2 regions of the Streptomyces sp. NPDC127190 genome follow, and region 1 is predicted to be linked to the other one. Evidence: riboswitches for the same ligand, from Rfam matches in the RefSeq annotation. Region 1 holds a riboswitch; the other holds the start of a gene.
The links. A riboswitch is a leader RNA that binds a small molecule or an ion and turns the genes downstream of it on or off. The one in region 1 is predicted to bind cyclic di-AMP.

Region 2: another riboswitch for cyclic di-AMP. It lies ahead of ACFVIU_RS23970 (transglycosylase family protein); the one in region 1 lies ahead of ACFVIU_RS17825 (NlpC/P60 family protein).

What each region holds. Positions count from the first base shown of each region.
Region 1 covers NZ_JBHXVE010000010.1:143,540-150,500, forward strand. Annotated here, with positions in the region: gene ACFVIU_RS17810 (NlpC/P60 family protein) at 1-354, opposite strand, end outside; gene ACFVIU_RS17815 (hypothetical protein) at 730-1,149, shown strand; gene ACFVIU_RS17820 (hypothetical protein) at 1,236-1,589, shown strand; gene ACFVIU_RS17825 (NlpC/P60 family protein) at 1,637-2,995, opposite strand; cyclic di-AMP (ydaO/yuaA leader) riboswitch at 3,003-3,176, opposite strand; gene pcrA (DNA helicase PcrA) at 3,439-5,907, shown strand; gene ACFVIU_RS17835 (peptidoglycan DD-metalloendopeptidase family protein) at 5,974-6,961, opposite strand, start outside.
Region 2 covers NZ_JBHXVE010000016.1:84,019-90,979, forward strand. Annotated here, with positions in the region: gene ACFVIU_RS23950 (exopolyphosphatase) at 152-1,093, opposite strand; gene ACFVIU_RS23955 (DUF501 domain-containing protein) at 1,090-1,641, opposite strand; gene ACFVIU_RS23960 (septum formation initiator family protein) at 1,738-2,214, opposite strand; gene eno (phosphopyruvate hydratase) at 2,402-3,682, opposite strand; gene ACFVIU_RS23970 (transglycosylase family protein) at 4,097-4,807, opposite strand; cyclic di-AMP (ydaO/yuaA leader) riboswitch at 4,811-4,983, opposite strand; gene ACFVIU_RS23975 (transglycosylase family protein) at 5,166-6,293, opposite strand; gene ACFVIU_RS23980 (cytochrome P450) at 6,472-6,961, opposite strand, start outside.

The DNA of each region.
Region 1 (6,961 bases):
GGCCGGATCGATGCCACCGGAGCGGTACTGCGCCGCGGCGAACGAACCGAGCGCCTCCCGGGCCGAGTTGAGTTTCTGCTCCTTGCGGGCGGCCTCGTCGCGCAGTGAGTTCAGCCGCCGCTGCCCGGCGTCCGCCTTCTCCTTCGCCCCGTCGTACTTCTCGGTGGCGTCCTCGGCCTCCTGGTACAGCTTGTCCACCTTCGTCTTCACCTGCGCCGGCGTCAGCTGCGGCTCCGCGTGTCCCGTGCCGTCGAAGGCGGTCGCGGTGGCCGCGCCCGCCAGGGCGAGGGTCGCGGCCGTGCGGGCCGTATGGCCTCCGAGCGGGCGTTGCCGGGGCTTGCGATGCGCTGCCACCTGGACCGTCACGTCCTTCCGTCCGGGTCGTACGAGCGGGCCGTCCGGGCCCCGGCGGCGGCCGGCACAGGGGGAGCGGGCCGCCGCCGGGCCTTTCTCGGCGGTGGTGGCCGGCTGCCGCCCCTGGCCGGGCGGCGTTGGGGAGCCGGTCACCTGGGGGAGGACGCTAGGCCTGACGGTGACAAGTCGGTAACGCGGTGTACGGAACTGGTCGGGAGGGACCGGATCCCAACCGAGGATGACCGAATGCGCCGCCCGGAGTCGTCGCCTTCACGCAGCGTGGTGACCGAAGCGCGGAAAAGGGAGACGGGGGAGGGTGATGGGGTGCTATGGCACGGATATATGCAAGATCGACAGCGGTGTAGGAAGCCGAGAGTGGACACGGGACACCGGCATGTCGGCATCCGGCTTCCTGAAGGGTCCTGGTGGGACTGGGACGTCATTGCCTGGGACGCGGCCGAGTTCCGGCTGGCGGCCGGGTATGACCTCAGCCACTCCCACGGCCTGGAACTGGTCTTCGGGGACCCGGCCTTCGTCACGTGTCCGGCGCAGTTCGCCGACCCGGTCTTTCGCACCCCGTCGGAAGACGAGCTCGCGAGAGTCACTCATCAGCTTGGTGAGATACCGCCTGTGCTCCTCGCCTTCGAGGCAGACGCGGGCGGGCCGGAGCCGGTCTCCTGTCTGATCGCTGCGGAGCGGGTTGAGGTCGTACAGGAAACCGTCCTGCGGTACTGGCGTGCCGACGCGGCTCCCGGGCAGCGGTTCGCGCCGTGGGTACGGCCGCCGGCGCTGTAGGAGAACCGGGCGGGTGGCCCCCCGCCTGGCGGGCACGGCACCCTGCCGTCCGGGGGGCTGTGGGGGACGAATTAGGCTCCGGCCCCATGGACGTACTCATCCATCTCTTCGTCGGCCTGCACATCATCGGTATCGCCGCGCTGCTCGGCGGTTTCCTCACCCAGATGAAGGCGATGGGCCAGGGCACGGCCCGGTTCGTCCCCGGGATGCTGCACGGCGCGCTGACCATGCTGGTCACCGGCGTGGCCCTGGTCGGCCTGAACCAGGCCCAGGGCGCGCACATCAACACCATCAAGATCGGCATCAAGCTGGCGCTGCTGATCGTGATCCTCGGCCTGGTCTATGTGAAGCGCGACGAGGAGACGATCGACAAGGGCCAGTTCGGCCTGGTCGGCGCCCTCACGGCGACGAACGTGTTCATCGCCGTGCTGTGGACCTGACGGCCGCCGGTGCCATGAAGCGAGTCGCGCGCCCCGGTCGTCACCGGTCAGCCCGGGCGCACCACGCTGTGGACGAGTGACTCACCCCAGCGGTACACGGAGTCCTCACGGATGTACGCGCCCGGCTCGGGGGAGTGGATCATCATGCCGTTGCCCGTGCAGAGGCCGACGTGGCTGCTGTCGTCGTAGAAGAAGACCAGGTCACCGGGGCGGGCGTCGGCGAGCGGCACGGGCGTGCCGGCGGCCGCCTGGTCCCGGGCGGAGCGCGGAAGGGTGACGCCGGCGGCCTTCCAGGCGGCCTGGGTGAGGCCGGAGGCGTCGTAGGAGCCGGGGCCGCTGGCGCCGGACACGTACGGCCTGCCGATCTGGGCGCGGGCGAAGGCGACCGCCAGCTCGGCCCGGGTGACCTGGGCCCCGTACGCCGGACCGGCACCCTCCGCCCGTTTCCGCCCCGCGAGCGCGGCCGAGCGGGCGTCCGCCTCGGCGGTCAGCCGGAACAGCAGCTCCCGCGCGGTGGCGAGCTTGCGCTGGACGGCGGCCTTGGCGGTCTTCACGTCGTACGGGGCGGCGGCCGGTGTCGCCGTGCCCCGGTCGGCGGCAGCCGGTATCGGCGTGCCCCGGTTGGCGACAGCCGATGCCAGCGCGCCCCGGTCGGCCATCGCGCGCGTGCCAGGGCGCTCGCCCCGCGGACCCGCATCGGTGACCTCGCCGAGCGCGTCCCGGCCCGCGTCCCGGCCGCGCGCGTTCCCGCCGGCGGTGGCCCTGGTCCGCTCCGCCGCGTCCTTCACGCGCGAGGCCAGCCGGTTCATCACCCGGCTCGGCGCGAAGTGGTCCTGCGGGAACTCATCGAGCAGCGAAGCGGCCACGTCCGGCGCAGCGGCGAACGGCACCAGGCCCGCGCGGGCCCGGGCGTGCCGCCCCGCGGGCCGGGCGCCCCCCGCGCGCGGGTCGTCCTGGCCCGGGTCGTCCCGGCGCGCTTCCGCCGCGTGCGCCGGTCGCCGCGCGGCCGACGCCTCCGCGGAAGCGGCATGGGCCCCCTGCCGGGCGGCTCCCGGCTCCTCGAAGCGGGTGCCCTGCCGGGCGGCTCCCCGCTCCTCGAAGGGCGCCCCCTGCCGGGCAGCCTCCGCCGCCTCCGCGCGGGCGCGCTGGCGGGCGGCCGCCGACTCCTGCGAGCGTGCGCGCTGCCGGGCCGCCGGTTCCGCCTCCGCGGCCGAGTCGGCGCGGCGGTAGAACTCGTCGATCTTCTTCTCGATCTCCTCCAGGCTGGGCCTGCCGTCGGGGGCGGGGACGGCCTCGGCCGTCTGGGACAGGACGGCCACGGAGGTGAACGCGGCGGTGGCCAGGGCGGGGCCGCGCAGGCCCGGTCCATGGGTGCCGCCGGGCCACGGCTTGCGGTGCGACGCCAAAAGAGGCGACTCCTTCCAACACGCCGCCTACCGGGTTAGCTGTCGGGTTCGGGCGGGTGCTTCGGAAGGGTTGCCCTACGGCGTCGTCCCGGGCGGGAGGTCGGCCGATTCACCCCAGGATCGGTGGGTCCCCGGCTCCGGTGCACCCTGCGGGGCGCGCCGGATTCGGCGGAGGCCGCGCGGCCCGGCGAGGTTCGCCGGAGAGGGGTCGTGCGGCCTGACGGCAACCTAGCCAACTCGTGTGCGTCCTGTGAAGGTTGGTGCGAGGTATGTCCGATACATTTCCGTGACCTGGGGGCACTTGTCTACGCGCGTGAGCAGGCGCTTCCGCAGCGTGAGCGGTCGGCGGGCGCCCCGCGGGCCGTGATCGGCGGGGTCGTCGGTCGGCCGGGTTCCGGGGACGGCGACCGGTTGTCGGTGGGGCACCCTAGACTCGGAGAGCGATGAGCAGCCTCTTTGACGACAGCTTCCTGGCGGACCTCCAGCCCCCGCGTGGGCACGAGGAGGAGCCCCCGCCGCCGACCGAGGACGATCACGCTCCGGAGCCGCTTCCGGACGATCTGTTCGGCGGGAAGTTCGACGTGCCGCCGGACCGGGATTCCTACTACCGCGACGGCGCCCCGCGTCCCGCCATCGACTCGGCGGCCCTCCTGGAGGGGCTGAACGAGAACCAGCGCGCCGCGGTCGTGCACGCCGGCTCCCCGCTGCTCATCGTCGCCGGCGCCGGCTCCGGCAAGACCCGCGTGCTCACCCACCGCATCGCCCACCTGCTCGGCGAGCGGCATGTCCACCCCGGCCAGATCCTCGCGATCACCTTCACCAACAAGGCCGCGGGCGAGATGAAGGAGCGCGTGGAGCAGCTCGTCGGCCCGCGCGCGAACGCGATGTGGGTGATGACCTTCCACAGCGCGTGCGTGCGCATCCTGCGCCGCGAGTCGAAGAAGCTCGGCTTCACCTCGTCGTTCTCGATCTACGACGCCGCCGACAGCAAGCGCCTGATGGCCCTGGTCTGCCGCGACCTGGACCTCGACCCCAAGCGCTTCCCGCCGAAGTCCTTCAGCGCCAAGATCAGCAACCTGAAGAACGAGCTGATCGACGAGGAGGACTTCGCCGCCCAGGCCACCGACGGCTTCGAGAAGACCCTCGCCCAGGCCTACGCGCTCTACCAGTCGCGGCTGCGCGAGGCCAACGCGCTCGACTTCGACGACCTGATCATGACGACGGTCAACCTGCTGCGCGCCTTCCCCGACGTCGCCGAGCACTACCGCCGCCGCTTCCGGCACGTCCTGGTGGACGAGTACCAGGACACCAACCACGCCCAGTACGCGCTGGTGCGCGAACTGGTCGGCACCGGGGAACACGACGAGGACGTCCCGCCCGGCGAGTACGACATCCCGCCCGCCGAGCTGTGCGTCGTGGGTGACGCGGACCAGTCGATCTACGCCTTCCGCGGTGCGACGATCCGCAACATCCTCCAGTTCGAGGAGGACTACCCGAACGCGACCACGATCCTGCTGGAGCAGAACTACCGCTCCACACAGACCATCCTGTCCGCCGCCAACGCGGTCATCGAGCGCAACGAGTCCCGCCGCCCGAAGAACCTGTGGACCAACGCCGGCCAGGGCGCCCGGATCACCGGCTATGTCGCCGACACCGAGCACGACGAGGCCCAGTTCGTCGCCGACGAGATAGACCGCCTCACGGACGCGGGCGAGGCACGCGCGGGAGACGTCGCCGTCTTCTACCGCACCAACGCCCAGTCCCGTGTCTTCGAAGAGGTCTTCATCCGCGTCGGCCTGCCCTACAAGGTCGTCGGCGGCGTCCGCTTCTACGAGCGCAAGGAGGTCCGGGACGTCCTCGCCTACCTGCGGGTGCTCGCCAACCCGGAGGACTCGGTGCCGCTGCGCCGGATCCTCAACGTCCCCAAGCGGGGCATCGGCGAGCGCGCCGAGGCGATGGTCGACGCCCTCGCCCAGCGCGAGAAGATCAGCTTCCCGCAGGCACTGAAGCGGGTGGACGAGGCGTACGGCATGGCCGCGCGCTCCACCAACGCGGTCAAGCGGTTCAACACGCTGATGGAGGATCTGCGCACGATCGTCGAGTCCGGCGCCGGACCCGCGACCGTCCTGGAGGCGGTGCTCGAACGCACCGGCTACCTGGCCGAGTTGCAGGCCTCCACCGACCCGCAGGACGAGACCCGGATCGAGAACCTCCAGGAGCTCGCCTCCGTCGCCCTGGAGTTCGAGCAGGAGCGCGGCGAGGAGGAGCGGGGGACGCTCGCCGACTTCCTGGAGCAGGTCGCCCTGGTCGCCGACTCCGACCAGATCCCCGACGAGGAGGACGGCGACGGCGTCATCACCCTGATGACCCTGCACACCGCCAAGGGCCTGGAGTTCCCGGTCGTGTTCCTGACCGGCATGGAGGACGGCGTCTTCCCGCACATGCGCGCCCTCGGCCAGACCAAGGAGCTGGAGGAGGAGCGGCGCCTGGCGTACGTCGGCATCACGCGCGCGCGGGAGCGGCTGTATCTCACGCGGTCGGCGATGCGCAGCGCCTGGGGTCAGCCGTCGTACAACCCGCCCTCCCGCTTCCTGGAGGAGATCCCGCCCACCCATGTGGAGTGGAAGCGGACCGGGGCGACCGCGCCGGTCTCGTCCGGGGTGGCGGCCTCGCTGTCCACCACCCGCTCCCGCTCCTCGGCGTCGGGTGCCTCCGGATTCGCCACCCGGCGCGCCTCCGAGAAGCCGGTGGTGTCCCTGGCGGTCGGCGACCGGGTCACGCACGACCAGTTCGGACTCGGCACGGTCGTCGCCGTGTCCGGCGTGGGCGACAAGGCCCAGGCGACCATCGACTTCGGCGACGGCAAGGCCAAGCGGCTGCTGCTGCGGTACGCGCCGGTCGAGAAGCTCTAGCAGGACGGCACCGGCGGCCGTCCGTCCGGTGCCTTACGTCGCACCGGGGGCCCTCCGTCCGGTGCCCTACGTCGGGTCCAGGCCGTGGCTGCGCAGCCACGGCAGGGGGTCTATGGCCGCCCCGCCCGCCGGCCGCACCTCGAAGTGCAGGTGCGGGCCGGTGGAGTTGCCCGAGTTGCCGGAGTAGGCGATCGGATCGCCGGCCTTCACGGTCGTACCGGAGGGGACGCGATAGCTGGACAGGTGGCAGTACCAGGTCTGCGTGCCGTCCTTCGCCGTCAGGATCAGCATGTTGCCGTAGGCGCTGTTCCACTTGGTGGTGACGGTGCCGTCGGTGGCGGCCATCACCGTGGTGCCGTAGGCGACGGGGAAGTCGATGCCGGTGTGCACCGACATCCAGTTCACGCCCGCCTGCCCGAAGTAGGCGCTGAGCCCCTTCTGCGTCACCGGCAGCACGAACTTGGGCCGCAGCCGCTCCTTGAGCGCGGCCTCCGCGGCCGCCTTCTTCTTCTGGAGCTCCTGCTGGTTCTTGAGGTCGATCCGCTCCTGGGTACGGCTCGCCCGGTCGGCGAAGTCGTCGGCGCCGGCGGAGAGCGTCCGCAGCTGGGTGTCCAGCTTGCTGTTGGCGACCGAGGGCGCAACCGCGTGCGCGTCCGAGGCCGTGGCGGTGGTGTCCTTGCCGCCGTCGTCCGTCAGCGCGCCGACGGAGGCGGCGGCGATCCCGGCGACCCCCATCACACACGCGGAGGGCACGGCGATGGTCAGCAGCGCGGAGCGCTTGGCGGGCGTACGGCGCCGGGAACGCGCCCCGCCGCGCGCACCCGCGCGGGTCACCGGCGCCGGGGTGACCTCTTCCTGCTCCTCCAACAGCCCGGGCTGCTCGGGGAGTTCGTCCGCGGCGGGATCGTCGTACGCCACCTGCTCGAACGTCGCCGTGGGCTGCTGGTCGAACGGTTCGGCACCCTGCTCGGGCTCCGCCGGTACGGCCGTCTGCTCGGCCGGGTTCCACTGGGTGGCGTCGTACGCGCCGGTGTCGAAGGCCTGGGTGCCCCAC
Region 2 (6,961 bases), on a different contig from region 1:
TCGGCGGCCCGCCAGGGGGCAATATCTTGTGAAGAACTTCACGAAGGTTCCCGGCGGCTCGCCACCGAGGGGCCCCGCAGGGCCCCTCGAAGTCGCTCAAACGTTATCCGACCTGCTCAGCCGACGGCTACTGGCCGGTAACAAAAGAGAGCTACGCCACCGACCACGCGGTCCCGTCGAGGATGTCGTGCTCGCTGACGATGACCTCCTGGGCGCCGATCCGCTCCATGATCGCGAGCAGCACCAGGGCGCCCGCCCCGATGACGTCCACCCGCCCCGGATGCAGCGAGGGGATCGCCGCGCGCTCGGCGTGCGTCGAGCGCAGCAGCCACTCGGTGATCTCCCGGACCCGCTCGTAGCCGACCACGGAGTGGTGGACGCGCTCGGAGTCGTACTCCGGCAGCTCCTGGGCGATCGCGGAGACCGACGTGACCGAGCCGGCCAGGCCCACCAGGGTCCGGGCCTCGCGCAGCGGGACCGTCTGCTCGGCCAGGTCGAGCGCGGCCTCGATGTCGGCCCTTATCGCGGCGATCTGCTCCTCGGTCGGCGGGTCGGTCACCTTGCCGTCCCGCACCAGGTGCCGCTCGGTCATCCGGACACAGCCGATGTCCACGGACCGTGCGGCCCGGGCGTGCTCCTCGCCGACCACGAACTCCGTGGAGCCGCCGCCGATGTCCACGACCAGATACGGCCTGGCGAGGTCGTCCCGGCTCTTCAGGTCCTTGGTGGCGCCCATGAAGGAGTACTCGGCCTCCTGGTCGCCGCTGATGACCTCCGGCTCGACCCCGAGGATGTCCAGCACGCCGCGCACGAAGTCGTCGCGGTTCTCGGCGTCCCGGGAGGCCGAGGTCGCCACGAAGCGGAGCCGCTCGGCGCCGTGCTTCTTGATGATCTCCGCGTACTCGCGGCACGCGGCGAACGTCCGCTCCAGCGCCTCGGGCGCGAGCCGGCCGGTGCGGTCGACGCCCTGGCCGAGCCGCACGATCGTCATCCGCCGGTCCAGGTCGACCAGTTCACCGGTGGCCGGGTCGGCGTCCGCGACCAGCAGACGGATCGAGTTCGTACCGCAGTCGATGGCGGCGACACGGGTCACTTGTCCTCCCCCTCGGTGTGTTCGGGCCCGGCCTGGCCGAGCGTCACGCAGGCGCCCTTGCGCCACCACTCCGGCAGCATCGCGAGCGCCTCGTCGCCGAGCGGGTTCACACCCGGCCCGGCGGCCAGCGAGTGGGCCACCAGGACGTGCAGGCACTTCACCCGGTCCGGCATGCCGCCCGCGCTCGGGAAGCCCTGGAGCACCTCGATCTCGTCCCGGCGCCGGATGTAGTCCTCGTGCGCGGCCCGGTAGGCGGCGGCCAGCTCCGGGTCGCTCTGGAGCCGCTCGGACATCTCCTTCATCACGCCGTTCGCCTCCAGCGTGCCGATGGCGGAGGACGCCTTGGGGCACGTCAGGTAGTACAGCGTCGGGAAGGGCGTGCCGTCGGGGAGCCGGGGAGCCGTCTCCACGACGTCCGGCTGACCGCACGGGCAGCGGTGCGCGATGGCCCGAAGGCCCCGCGGCGGGCGGCCCAGCTGCTGTTTGAAGGCCTCGACGTCCGCGTCGGTGGGCTCGGTGCGCGGAGTGGGCGGCGGAGGCGTTTCCATGACTGCTTTCGAAAGACTTTCTGTCGGTGGCCGGCCGAGGACGTGTCGTCGGTGGCCGGCCGATGGCCGAGGCTGCTGCTCAGCCGACGGTACCGGTCACTGGTCGGAGGCGTCGGACTTGTCGATCCCGTCCCAGACGTTCGCGTACCAGGGCCGGTGGGCGGCGCGCAGGTCGGTGCGGGACTGCCGGGCCGCGCCGGGGTCGACCACCACGTACCCGGTCTCGCCGGGCATCACGTAGTGCAGCCGCCGCCGGATCTGCTGCTCGGCGTAGGAGTCGTCCTGCCAGCGCGCCTTGAGGTCGCGCAGCTGCTCCACGCGCTCGCGCGCCTGTTCCTGCTGCCGCTGGAGGTCGGAGATCTGGGCGCGCTGGGAGACGTACTGCCGCATCGGGTACGCGAGGGCGACGATCAGCGAGCACAGCACCAGCGCGAGCAGCGCCGCCCGTCCGGTGAGCCGGGAGCGGCGGGCCTGCCGTTTGGTCTGGGAGCGGTAGACCCGGGCCGCGGTCTGCTCGCCGAGCAGCCGCAGCCTGGTCGCGGTGGAGAAACGGTCCCGGTCCTTCACGGCCATCTGGCGTACCGCCTCCCCTTGTCTGTCGCCTGCTGCTCGCACACGTGCGTACGTCCCCGGACACGGTACGGGACCGGGTACGGGGACGTACGTACGACTGGCGAGGACTTAGCCCCTACTGGCTCAGCCCTCTGCCGGCTCAGCCCTCTGCCGGCTCGGCTGTCTGCCGGCTCGGCTGTCTGCCGGCTCAGCCCTTGAAGCGCGGGAAGGCGCTGCGGCCGGCGTACACCGCGGCGTCGTCGAGGATCTCCTCGATGCGCAGCAGCTGGTTGTACTTGGCGACGCGCTCGGAGCGGGCCGGGGCACCGGTCTTGATCTGGCCGCAGTTGGTGGCGACGGCCAGGTCGGCGATGGTGACGTCCTCGGTCTCGCCGGAGCGGTGGGACATCATGCACTTGAAGCCGTTGCGCTGGGCCAGCTCGACGGCGTCCAGGGTCTCGGTCAGCGAGCCGATCTGGTTGACCTTGACCAGCAGGGCGTTGGCGGTGCCCTCCTCGATGCCGCGGGCGAGACGCTCGGGGTTGGTGACGAACAGGTCGTCGCCGACCAGCTGGACCTTGTCACCGAGCTTGTCGGTGATGGTCTTCCAGCCGTCCCAGTCGTCCTCGAACAGCGGGTCCTCGATGGAGACCAGCGGGTACGCCTCGACCAGCTCGGCGTAGTACTCGGTCATCTCGGCGGCCGAGCGGTTCTTGCCCTCGAAGACGTAGGAGCCGTCCTTGTAGAACTCGGACGCGGCCACGTCGAGGGCGAGGGCGATCTGCTCGCCGGGGGTGTAGCCGGCCTCCTTGATCGCCTCCAGGATGAGGTCCAGGGCCTCACGGTTGGAGCCGAGGTTCGGGGCGAAGCCGCCCTCGTCGCCGAGGCCGGTGGCCAGGCCCTTGTTCTTCAGGACCTTCTTCAGGGTGTGGTAGACCTCGGCACCCCAGCGCAGGGCCTCGGAGAAGGACTCCGCGCCGATCGGGGCGATCATGAACTCCTGGATGTCCACGTTGGAGTCGGCGTGCGAGCCGCCGTTCAGGATGTTCATCATCGGCACCGGCAGCAGGTGCGCGTTCGGGCCGCCCAGGTAGCGGAAGAGGGGGAGGTCGCTGGCCTCGGAGGCGGCGTGGGCGACGGCGAGGGAGACGCCGAGGATGGCGTTGGCGCCGAGGGAGCCCTTGTTGTCGGTGGCGTCCAGGTCGAACATGGCCTGGTCGATCAGGCGCTGCTCGGTGGCGTCGTAGCCGACCAGCTCGGGGCCGATCTGCTCGATGACGGCCAGGACGGCCTTCTCGACACCCTTGCCCAGGTAGCGGTTCGGGTCGCCGTCGCGGAGCTCGATGGCCTCGAAGGCGCCGGTCGAGGCGCCGGACGGGACGGCGGCACGACCCGTGCTGCCGTCGTCGAGGCCGACCTCGACCTCGACCGTGGGGTTGCCTCGGGAGTCCAGGATTTCCCGGGCTACGACGACGTCGATGGACGGCACGAGCATCTCCTTCTTGGATGTGACGCTGGAAGTGCGGGGCGGTCTGCCTTACGGCTGTGCCTTGCGACTAGAGCCTAACCGCCCCAGGGCCATCGGCCAGCCGACCGACCGGCCCGTGGACGGGGAAGGACACGCAGACGGTACCCATTGTTCACCGTCGGAACAAAGGGGGGTGCGGAAGAACAGCGGACGACGGCTCGGCAAAGAGGACGACGGCTCGGCAAAGAGCCGGGCCGGCCCGGAGCGGCCGAGGGCCGGTCATGGAAAAGCCCCGCCCCGGCGCGTACGGGGGAGAACGCGCCGGGGGGGGGGGCCCGCGGGGACGGGGGGGTCGGCCCTCACCGGGGCTTCACTCGGCGACGAGTGTGGGGGGCCCGGTGGTGAGGGCGCTGTGGCTCTGCGCGGGGCCGCGGGTCACTTCAGGTGCAGCTGCTGGCCCGGGTAGATCAGGTCGGCGTCCGTGACGATGTCCTTGTTCAGGTCGAACAGCTTCTTCCAGCCGCCCTGGACGTGGTGCTTCTCGGCGATGGTGCTGAGGGTGTCGCCCGCGACGACCTTGTACTCGCCGTCGCCCTTCTTGACCTTCTTGCCGGTCGGCGTGGTCACGGTCTTGCTCGGGGACGGGGTGGTGCGCTGGGTGGAGCGGGTGGCGGCCTGCCCGTCGGTGGAGCGGCTGGTGGTGCCGGTGCTCTTGGTCGTGGAGCCGGTGCTCTTGGTCGTGGTGCCGCCGGCCGGGGCGGAGCCGTTGTACGGCGTGCTCGTCAGGCCCGTGCCGCAGACCGGCCAGGCGCCCTTGCCCTGCGCGGCGAGGACCTTCTCGGCGACGGAGATCTGCTGCGCCTTGCTGGCCTTGTCGGCGGTCGAGGCGTAGGCGGTGCCGCCGTACGCGGCCCAGGTGGAGGCGGAGAACTGGAGACCGCCGTAGAAGCCGTTGCCGGTGTTGATGGCCCAGTTGCCGCCGGACTCGCACTGGGCGACGGCGTCCCACTGGGAGGCGGTGGCGGCGGAGGCGTTGCCGGCCGCCATCAGCGGGGCGGCGACGGCGGCACCGGCGACACCGGCGAGTGCGACGGCGCGGACGGCCTTGGACGGACGACGGTGCTTGCCCTTGCCGGAAAACAGCATGGATCATCCCCTCACCGACGCCTGCGAGGTGAGCTGTCGGGTTCGGGCCGGTTGAGTTGCCCGGCCGCACTCCGCTTGCGCGGGGCGCGGCTTCACCCCAAGCCGGTTCCGGCCTCAACGGCCGGTCACGGCACCTACCTTGGTTCCCCCGCTCCTGCCTGCGGCGCTCGAAGCGACGACTGTTCCCGGGTGGCCGCTGGCAGGATTCGGCGTTGCGACCGCCGGGGCTCGCGGTGGCGAGCGGTCCTGACCGTAGACACGCGATCGGCGGAATTTCAAAGACGATCAGGGCTTCTGAGACTCATCCCACACTTTCGCCAAAACGGACATTAGCGATCAAGCGGGGCGTCAACTGGCCCTAATTTACGCCCGTTTCGGTACCGACTTTCAGCGTCTGACCGGCACTGATGTCGTTCGGGTCGGACCCGATGGACTTCTGGTTCTCGGCGTAGAGGGCATGCCATCCGCCGTCGACCCCAAGGGAGTCCGCAATGGAGGTGAGAGAGTCCCCCGCGCGCACGGTGTAAGTCTCCGGCCGACGGGAGGCATGGCGGCCCGAAGCGGCGTCGTTCTGACCGTTTGTCACGCTTTCGTCCGCACTGTCCCCGCGGTGACGCCCGCCACTGCTGAGCGAACCGGTGTCCACCAGGCTCCAGGAGCCGGCGCTCTGCTGGGTCGGGTCCGGATCGTCCGCTTCCGGCGTGTCCGGGGTGGAAGTGTCGCTTTCCTTGGGGTTCTGGCTGCCGGTCGGCGCGGAGGTGCCCGGCTTCGGGGTGCCGCTCGGGGTGGAGCCGTGCGCCTTGCCGTGGTGCGCGCCGGAACCCTTGCCCGTACCCGAGGAGGGGGTCGAGGCGGGGTCCTGGGTCGAGGTGGAGGGGCCGGAGGAGCCGGCGCCGCCGGAGCCGGTGCCGCTGTCCGTGCCGGAACCGGAAGCCGAGCCCGTCGAGTCCGCCGAGCCGGTCGAGCCCGTCGAGCCCGTCGTCGGGTCGGACGACGTACCCGAATCCGACGAGCCGGACGAACCGGAGCTGTCCGTGGAACCGGACGCGTCACCCGTGCCGCCGGAGCCACCGGAGCCGCCGACGCCCGTGTCGACGTCCACCGAGCCGGAGTTCGCGGTCAGCCCGGACAGCAGGGCGCAGGTGGCCCAGGGCGTGGTGCCCTTGTCGGCGAGGATCTTCTCGGCGACCGCGATCTGCTGCGAACGGCTCGCCTGGTCGGGGCTGCCGGCGTAGCGCGTGCCGCCGTATTTGGCCCAGTCGTCCTGGGATATCTGGAGACCGCCGTAGTACCCGTTGCCGGTGTTCGCGCTCCAGGAGCCGCCGCTCTCGCACTCGGCGACCTTGTCCCAGGTGGTTCCGTCGGCCGCGTTGGCGCTCGCGGCGCCGAGGAGCGGGATCGCGATGGCGGAGCCGGTCACTCCGGCCGCGACGAGGAGGGCCGGAGCCTGACGGGGGCGACGGTGACGACCGTTCCCGGAGAGCATGCGGAAGCCTTTCGTGCGACAACAGGAGCGGCGTGGCGGTTGGTGCGGGGCGCCACGCTGATGGGTGAACGTATCGGCAACGATCACTTGTCACAAGTTCATGCCGCGCAGATCACGTGAAGATCACAGAGCTGATGGTGTGTCACCTCGCCCCGCGGGGTATCGGGTCGGCCGGTGTTCAGGCGCGCGGCGTGAACTCCACCGGCAGGGTGCGCAGGCCCCGCATGATGAGCCCGCCGCGCCAGCGCAGCTCGGCCGGATCGGCCCCGAGCCGCAGGTCGGGCAGGCGGGTGAACAGCGTGGCGAGCGCGCTCTGGCCCTCCAGCCGGGCGAGCGGGGCGCCCAGGCAGTAGTGGATGCCGTGGCCGTAGCCGAGGTGCTGGTTGTCCCGTCGGCCGAGGTCCAGCACGTCCGGGTCGGCGAACCGCTCCGGGTCCCGGTCGGCGGCGGCGAGCACCACGAGCACCGGGTCGCCGGGGGCGATGTCCTGGCCGCCGATGGTCAGCGGCTCGGTCGCGAACCGCCAGGTGGCCAGCTCCACCGGGCCGTCGAAGCGCAGCAGCTCCTCGACACCGGTCTCCAGCAGGTCCCGCTCGCCGCGGGCCAGGGACGCCTGGAGCCGGGTCCGCTGGCCGGGGTGGGTGAGCAGCGCGTAGGTGCCGTTGCCG